DNA from 2 places in the Desulfitibacter alkalitolerans DSM 16504 genome. Region 2 is predicted to be linked to the other one. Evidence: riboswitches for the same ligand, from Rfam matches in the RefSeq annotation. Region 2 holds a riboswitch; the other holds the start of a gene.
The links. A riboswitch is a leader RNA that binds a small molecule or an ion and turns the genes downstream of it on or off. The one in region 2 is predicted to bind glycine.
Positions count from the first base shown of each region.

Region 1 (4,239 bases), on a different contig from region 2:
TCACCTGCATGGGCCAGAACTCCTATGGGCAAGTTATATTTTTGGGAGATCTCCACTATTTTATTTACAATAGCCGGCATTTTATTTCTTGGGACTGTAACATCCTGTAGTGAGTAGGATGGCCTCTTGCGGGCAACGGCCCCAATTACAGTTCTTCTTGCAAGCCACAGCTGATCAACCTCTGCAGCAGACTGCGCCACCTTAAATTCTCGAACATTATTTTTTTTGCACACCCCGTGTATTGTTTCCACCTGCCCAGGCAGGTCTTCTTTATAACCATCCACTTCTATTAACAATATGGCTGCGGCATCCCTTGGCAAGCCTACCTTTGTGTGGTCCTCAGCACAGTTAATTAACAAATTATCCATCATTTCCAGGGTAGTTGGAACAATACCTGCACCAACAATATCAGCAACAGTATTGCTGGCATCCTCTATTCTATCAAAGGAACACAGCATGGTTTTTTTAGCTTCCCATATTGGTGTAATGCTCACTATTATTTTGGTGAACACTCCTAAAATACCTTCAGAAGCTATCATCAGCTTGGTTAAGTCATATCCATCATTGGTAAATTTATTTTTACTTCCTGTAACAACCACTTCACCTGAAGGCAGAACCACTTCCAGTCCTCTAATGTATTCTCTGGTAACACCATATTTTAAGCACCTTGGACCACCTGCATTTTCTGCAACATTGCCTCCTATTGTACATACCTTCATACTGGCTGGATCCGGTGAATAGTAATATCCATAAGGAGCAAGAAACTCTTGAAAATCAGCATTAACAAGGCCTGGTTCAACTACAGCCAGGTTGTTTTGGGTATCTATTTCCAACACCCTATTCATCCTTGTTAAATTTAATACAATACCTCCCTTATGAGGTACAGTGCCACCGCTAAGGTTTGTTCCTGCTCCCCTTGATATTACAGGAAGTAAGTGCTTGTTTGCCAGCTTTATAATCTGTGCAACTTCTTCAGTGCTAGTTGGAAAGACCACTGCATCAGCAGAATACTCTGTTAAGGTGGCGTCATAACCATAGTCAAAGCACTCATCCTTTTTTGACAAGACGTTTTTTGGCCCTACAATACTTTTTAGTTCTTCCATGAGAGCTGATGAAATCATACTAAACCACCTTCCTTACTCAACAATAGTTGTTTAGGGGCAAAAAGCTCACGCAGACCATGTTCCAATTTATCTATTGTTTTGATATGTGAACCAATTCCAATTTTTTCATGGGCTATTTTGCCATCCAGCATACGAACAGTTTTAAGCAGGTCCTGGTCAAAAGCCTCCAGCTTGTTGGTATCACCCTCCACAAAAAGATCAATATTAACCAGTCCGCTGTGAATTATTAACTCAAGCTCCAGGCCTAACTCTTTAGTTTTATTCTCCAGGAATTGAGCCATGCTTTCCAGCTTGGAGGGAAGCACATTTATATCATAAGAGGTTTGCCCCTTGTAAAGGTCAGCAGCCCCAAAATATTTCTGCCAGATAAGATTACTCTCATCTTCCTGGTCAATAACTGCAATGGATTTTACTCCAAACTTTTTATAAGCAACTTCAACTTCTGCCCTTTGACGATCAAGTGATTTTGCAAAGCCTTCTAGCTCAGTTAAGACTGCTGTTTGACCAGGATTTATCCCTGGCAGTCCAATTTTTCCTGCCAGCCCAGGGGTAATTACCTCATTGCGAGCTGGATCTAACCTCCTGGCTGCAAGACTCTGGGCAGCACCAATGGCATCAGATAAGGAATCAAATCCGCATATTAACATCTTTCTTGCCTCAGGTTTAGGCAGCAGGCGAATTATTACCCTGGTGACTATACCTAATTGATTTTTGGAGCCAATGAAAAGGCTCATCAAGTCAAGGCCAGAAACGTATTTGATAATCTTACCACCAAGGACAATTACCTCGCCTGAGTATAAAACAACTTCCATGCCCAGGACAAATTCTCTCCACCTGCCATATCTGGCAGAATTAAAGCCTATGGTGTTGTTGGCAAGGGCTGTTATCAAAAAACTGTCATAATCCCAAATAGACACAGGCGGAAAATAAAAGCCTTGTTCCAGGAGCTGCCATTGCAAGCTATTAAGGGTCATTCCTGTCTGCACAGCTGCAGTTACATTATCCCTGTCAATTTCAATTAGTGCATTAAGCTTACTTAAATCAAGGACCAGTTTTTTTGCATTTTCCTCACTCAGATCATGATTGGGCTTTTCCCTGATGGTTATCTGGGCGTTAGCATTAGAGGCCAGCTTAAGCACACTGCTAACCTGATCTGTGTTTGCTGGATAAACCACCACCTTGCCTTTGTTCTCTTCCACATTTTCCTTTCCCACAACAGCAATTAACTGATTACCAAGGCTTTGTTCCATTGTATCTCCCCTCGCTAAATAGTTATAAGAACCTTGATTTTTATTAAAATAAAAAAATCAAGGCTGTACACCTTGACCCCTGAATTTAGGACTAAAAGGCAAATACACAAAGTACTTCGTATTCTGCATACCATTTCTTTTGCCTTCCCCTGTCCTTTTGCCTGAGAGAGTTAATCCTTCGGCGCTTGCACTACAAGTCTCTCCAGAGGCACGTCCCGAGCTGGTCCCATCACGTATATACTTGTGAACCTGAGAGTTTCAAGCCATAGACTCTTGCCCCTTCGGCTGGCACAATTCACCAATTTCCCAACCCTTTCATCCGTTTAATATTCTGTTTATTTCATTGTAGTTTACATTTCTGAAAAATGTCAAGAGTTTTACTATTAATATGTATTACAATTAACATAATAAAAATAAATGCAGATTAAGAGTTCAGCATTCAACTATAACCCAACCCTATCATTTTAACCTGCTTAGTATTAAAGCTGTGTAAATCTTTACAGCATCATAAAAGGATAATGGATCAAGTCCTGTAGATTCTGACAGCTTTTTTAGCCTGTATGTTAGGGAGTTGCGGTGAAGAAATAGCTTCTTGGCAGCCTCACTAACATTTAAGTTGCTGTCGAACAAAGCTATTAATGTTTTTTCCATCTCCTGCCGCTGCTTGGCTTCAATATGTTCAGCATTTGCCAAAAAAGAAGTAATCAGACTGCTCTTTATATTATCATCCATTGTGTCCAGGCCTTTTTCTAATAACAAATCTTGAATATGAAATACCTTTGCTTCATCATTCACCTTCATGCCAATTTTAATTGCGTCACATGCTTCTACATAGGAGGCCTTCAGATTCAGCCAGTGGATCTGCGTTGAACCAATTCCTATTACAGCATTAAAATTATGCTCACCTAATTTATTAGACAGCTCATTCATGCTTTTTATAAATGCAGCTTTGCTGCGCTGCTTATCATCCACTCTTTTTAAAACTACATACCTTCCGCTGCCCATATATACAATAAGGTTTTCCTTGTGCGAAAACTGGTATTCTAAAATCCTTAGAATTTCATCACTATGTATTTGTCTTTCCAATTCACTGCTCAATAAGCTTCTGTTATTCTGGCCACTAACCAGGTCAATTACAACAGCCTGCCTTTCTAAAAGAACATCTATCTCAAAGTTGCGGCCTCGCTCAATAAAAGAATCCAGATCAGAACCGAATTGTCCTAGTATAATATCTTTTATATAGTTATCCCGAGCATTTTTTTCAGCTCTAAGCTGCTTTGTTAAAAAATCCTGTCTAAACATCATTTCCGTAGTCATTTTAACCAGGGCACCATAATTTCTAATCTCTTCCGGATCACCTGTCATCCCAACTACTCCAATTATTTTATTATTAAACTCTATGGGATACAGGATTCCCGGTTGAACGCCTTTGTATTTTTTTGCTTTCTCCAGGGGAAACTCATCACTAAGTCCAGTTCCTATAACTTCATAGGCACCCTCATGAAAGGTATTCAGACGCTCTTTTTGCCCAGAACCAATTATATAGCCTTTGTCGTCAAAAATGTTAACATTAATTTTGATAATTTTCATTGTCTTATCAACGATTTCTTGTGCCAGTTCGTGGTTTAACAGCATAATACCCCTCCTTTAATATGACTATTATTTTCCTTGCAATTATAAATAATCCTTTTAAAGCAGTTTTTTAGCTTTAAAAATTTTACAGGATAATTAATTCTATTAAAGGAGAGGCTTCTTCCATGGCTTTATTCTATTTATTTAAAGAATAGTGAGGGTATCCATGTGGAAAGCTGCGGGAATAAAATAATTAATAATAATGTTATACTTAATGGTATTAAATATGGAAG
Region 1 covers NZ_KK211103.1:260,085-264,323, forward strand. Annotated here, with positions in the region: gene K364_RS0117815 (FAD-binding oxidoreductase) at 1-1,121, opposite strand, end outside; gene K364_RS0117820 (FAD-binding oxidoreductase) at 1,118-2,374, opposite strand; glycine riboswitch at 2,514-2,590, opposite strand; gene K364_RS0117825 (CdaR family transcriptional regulator) at 2,834-4,009, opposite strand; gene K364_RS0117830 (TRAP transporter large permease) at 4,147-4,239, opposite strand, start outside.
Region 1: it holds a riboswitch for glycine, as region 2 does, so the genes downstream of both, K364_RS0117820 (FAD-binding oxidoreductase) here and K364_RS0112510 (GrdX family protein) in region 2, are expected to answer to the same signal.

Region 2 (4,239 bases):
TTATAACTGCACTTGCAAATTTAACGGGATATTTCATAATATCCTTATCCCCAGTAATTCCAATAACACCTATCCTTTTACCCTTATAATCAATAGCTACATTGTAACCTGCTCTAATGTTTTCCATGGCTGCCTCTTCTTCTTTAGAAACACCATATTCATCCATTACTCCAGACATTATTTTAGCAGCAATTTCATGTCGCTTCCCTTCCCGACCTGGTATTGTTGATACCAAAACTATGCCATCATCAACAAATATTGTGGCATTTTCACCAGTTTCAGCTGCCAGCATGTCCACCATTTTTTGACCAATTTCCTTATGAATCTTCATACTAACCTCCTTGACCTCTATATATGTATTTATTTATCCTATATTCTACACATGAGTTTATATACCTTTTTTTACATTCTTTGACAATAATTTTTTTTCTAAATATTTGTTAAATAAGCAGTTGATATGGATTTCCGGTGCTTTCCTGTGGATATTTAGTAATACCTCTTCATATGAAACTTGATAAGCTAATAAATACCTATCTACAACAGGCTGGGAAACAATAAAAAGTATTCTTTAAAAAGTGTGCTTTCATAAATACAATCCAATTATTCTAAAGAAAGCTGTTTAATAATACCCATTAATAAAGTAAAATACATTTATAGTGCTAAAAAAAGTTAATCTTTCTTGGCCAATGGGGGTTTATATGTCAGGTAGAGCTTTGCAGGTTACTCAAAATCATAGTAGACACACATTAGTTTTCATGGGTATCTTTATTTTTCTCATATCTGTAGGAGAGGGTATGACAGCTCCTGCAATTCCCCTTTATGGAGATGAGCTAGGTGCTACATACAAGCAGCTTGGGTTTTTAATGACTGGATATTCAATTGCCTATGCAGCAATGACAGTTTTTTCAGGAAGAATGTCAGACCAGTATGGACGTAAAAAAATACTGCTCATGAGCATTATTTTGTCTATATTAGCCTCTACTGGGTATTACCTTGCCACAAGTCCTATGATGCTATTAGTCTTTAGGACATTAGAAGGTATGAGCAGAGGTATGCTGTGGCCGGTGGCTGAAGCTATAGTTGCCGATAATACCACCTTTGAAGGTAGAGGCAAGGCAATGGGGCATTTTTCTGCAGCATATGGTGGTGGGGTGGCTACAGGTACTTTAACAGGTGGTTATATTATGGAATACATGGGTTTGACTCAGGTATTTCCCTTTTACCCCATACTTGGAATTATTGTATTTGGGACGGTCCTGCTGGGTGTAAAAGAGGCAGTTGGAGAGGCCCATTACGGTCACGGAAATCCACGTCAGGGCAATATGAAAAATCTTTACCTTGAAGTTAAGAAAATCTGGCCAATATGCTATGCTGGTTTTGCATATGCAGGCTTTTTATATTCCCTTTGGGGTTTGTTATCAAAAGTAGCAGATACCTTTGGAGTTGCTCATCTAGGCATAGGAGTCATTTTTACACTTTTCTGGTTATCACGCTTGAGCTCCTTTATAATTTGTGGGAGGGCTATTGACTGGTTCGGGCGTAAAAAGGTATTCTTGGCCGGCATAGTCTTTTGTTCCATCTCAGCAGGCTCCTTTCTTATAGCCAGTGAATTCTATATATTTTTATTTGCTGCCCTGCTAGGTGGTATAGGAACAGGGATAGTTTTTCCCTTGAGTATAACCCTTGTAGCTGACTTTACCTCGCCTGAATATCGGGGATTTGGCATGGGTTTCTTGGAATTGGTAATGGGCATGGGCATGATTACCCAAACAGCCATTTCAGGTATACTGGGAGAATTAGCAGGGGTGCACATGACTTTTTTCTTTACCTTTTTTGTAATGTTAATTGCCCTGCCCATATCCCTGTTTTTTGTCAAGGAACCCGTTGCTGAATACAGGAATACAACTTACAATTAAGTAATACACATTAGTATAAAAACTTTGGTATTATTTTTTACTTTAATGGAAATATGGATAAATTTTTATAAAAGGTATTGAGAAGTTCCATTGTTAATGGTAGAATATCACTAAGTTAATGAAAGTTAGTACAATTACATATTGGAGAATGACAAATACGGGAGAGTTCTTCGAAAGAACACCGAAGGAGCAAGTTTTGAGTTGCCAATTCAAAAACGAAACTCTCAGGTTATGGGACCGTATTTTGACTCAACTCTGGAAAGCGTTCTGACACCGAAGGAGCAAAACAGGTTTTAAGCTGTTAATCTCTCAGGTTTTAAGACAGAGGAAAGGCGACTAAGTTCGTTGATTCTCTGTCTTTTTTGTTTGTTAAATTTTTTTACACTTAAGATTTTTACATTTAAAAGTATGGATATTTAAACAGGTGATAGATGATGAATTTTCTTCTTGTAACAAACAACCCTTTAGTGGAGAAAAAATACGGTGATTTTACTGAGAAAGTGGATGGTGTTTTATTTGAGGTTCTAACAAGGGTTCGTGATTATGTTCATAAGGGTCATGGCTTGTTAATGCATCCACTGGCAGGCAGTATTAAACCCAATGAAACGCCCTACAGGTCCCTGCTAATTACCAGGGAACCTCTAATAGGGAAAATTGACTTTAAATCTTTAGAACTGATAGAGAACTCCTTTATTGCGTATAAAAAATTCGTCCATACTGGGTGTCAATATACTGAAAAAGTCCTAGAGGATTATCAAAGTATCGATCTGGAACTAGTTAAGTCAGCAGTGGAAAGCTTACAAAATTAAGTAATATATTATCTGCAAGGAGGTTGGGAAAGTGACAAAGGAAATATGGGATATTCTCATTGTAGGAGGAGGTCCTGCAGGATTAACAGCGGGTATCTACGGAGCAAGATCTAAACTTAAAACACTTATTTTAGAAAAGGGCAGACCTGGTGGTCAGGCTGCAACAACTGAAGAAATGGAAAACTACCCTGGTTTTGGAAGAGGTGCGACAGGCCCAGGTATTATGAAGGCCATGCAGGAGCATGCAGAAGACTTTGGGGTCATCATTGAAAAAGAAACAGCAGTAGATTTGGACCTTGATGGGGAGATTAAAATTGTTAGGACTAAAAAGGGTAAAGAGTTTTATGGAAAAACCGTTATCTTGTGTCCAGGTGCCAATCCTCGTTCCCTGGGCATTAAGGGCGAGAAAAAATTTGTTGGCAAGGGAGTATCATATTGTGCAACATGCGATGCAGACTTTTACGAGGATTTAGATGTGATAGTTGTTGGAAATGGAGATGCAGCCATTGAGGAAGCAATTTATTTAACCAAGTTTGCTGAGAAGGTTACTGTTATTGTTATCCATGATGAAGGCATATTAGATGCAAATAAAGCCAGTCAAGAAAAGGCCTTTGCCAATCCCAAAATTCATTTTATCTGGAATTCAGTATTAGAAGAAATCAAGGGAGATGGCATTGTAGAAAGTGTGGTAATTAAAAATTTAAAAACAGGCGAGATAACTGATATGGAAACAAATGGCGTATTCTTCTTTGTTGGTTACGTGCCAAATACAGAGTTTTTAAGAGGAAAAATAGACTTGAATGACCAGGGGTATATTATAGTTAATGAGAAAATGGAAACTTCAGTTCCAGGAGTTTATGCAGCAGGGGATGCAAACCAAAAGTATCTTAGACAAGTTGTAACGGCAGCAGCAGATGGGGCCATTGCGGCCTTTGCAGCTGATAAATACCTGGCAGAAGAAGAAAACTTCAAAATGCAGGTTTTAAATGCTCAAGGCACTGTATTGGTTGCCTTCTGGAGTCCGCAAAAAGAGGAAAGTATTGAGGCGGTTTCATTATTAGAACAAAATGTAAATCAATTGGCAAATACCAAGCTTGTGAAGATAGACCTGTACAGAAATCACCTGGTAGCAAACAGATATAATGTAGAAAGCATACCTGCAGTGCTGGTTTTTGAAAATGGCGAAGTAATTAATAGACTAAAGGGATCCATAAGTCAGGAAGTTTTAAGGGAACTTGCAGCAGGCAGAGAAACTGTTTAAGCCAGGGTTTTAGTTTAATATTTATTATAGATTTTAAAAATATGGAGGTGAAAAAGATGCATGTATTTGACAAGGAGAATTTTGATGCACAGGTATTAAGTAGTTCTGAGTTGGTTTTAGTTGATTTCTGGAGCCCAAAGTGTGAGCCCTGTAAAGAATTAATGCCGGAAATTGAAGCCCTTGCAGAAAAATATGGAGACAAAATGAAGTTTGGAAAGGTTGATGTATCTCAAAACCGTCGTTTGTCAATAGG
Region 2 covers NZ_KK211101.1:156,279-160,517, forward strand. Annotated here, with positions in the region: gene K364_RS27600 (methyl-accepting chemotaxis protein) at 1-37, opposite strand, end outside; partial or broken gene K364_RS27940 (sugar diacid recognition domain-containing protein) at 32-331, opposite strand; gene K364_RS25685 (MFS transporter) at 699-1,916, shown strand; glycine riboswitch at 2,065-2,166, shown strand; gene K364_RS0112510 (GrdX family protein) at 2,348-2,725, shown strand; gene trxB (thioredoxin-disulfide reductase) at 2,757-3,986, shown strand; gene trxA (thioredoxin TrxA) at 4,043-4,239, shown strand, end outside.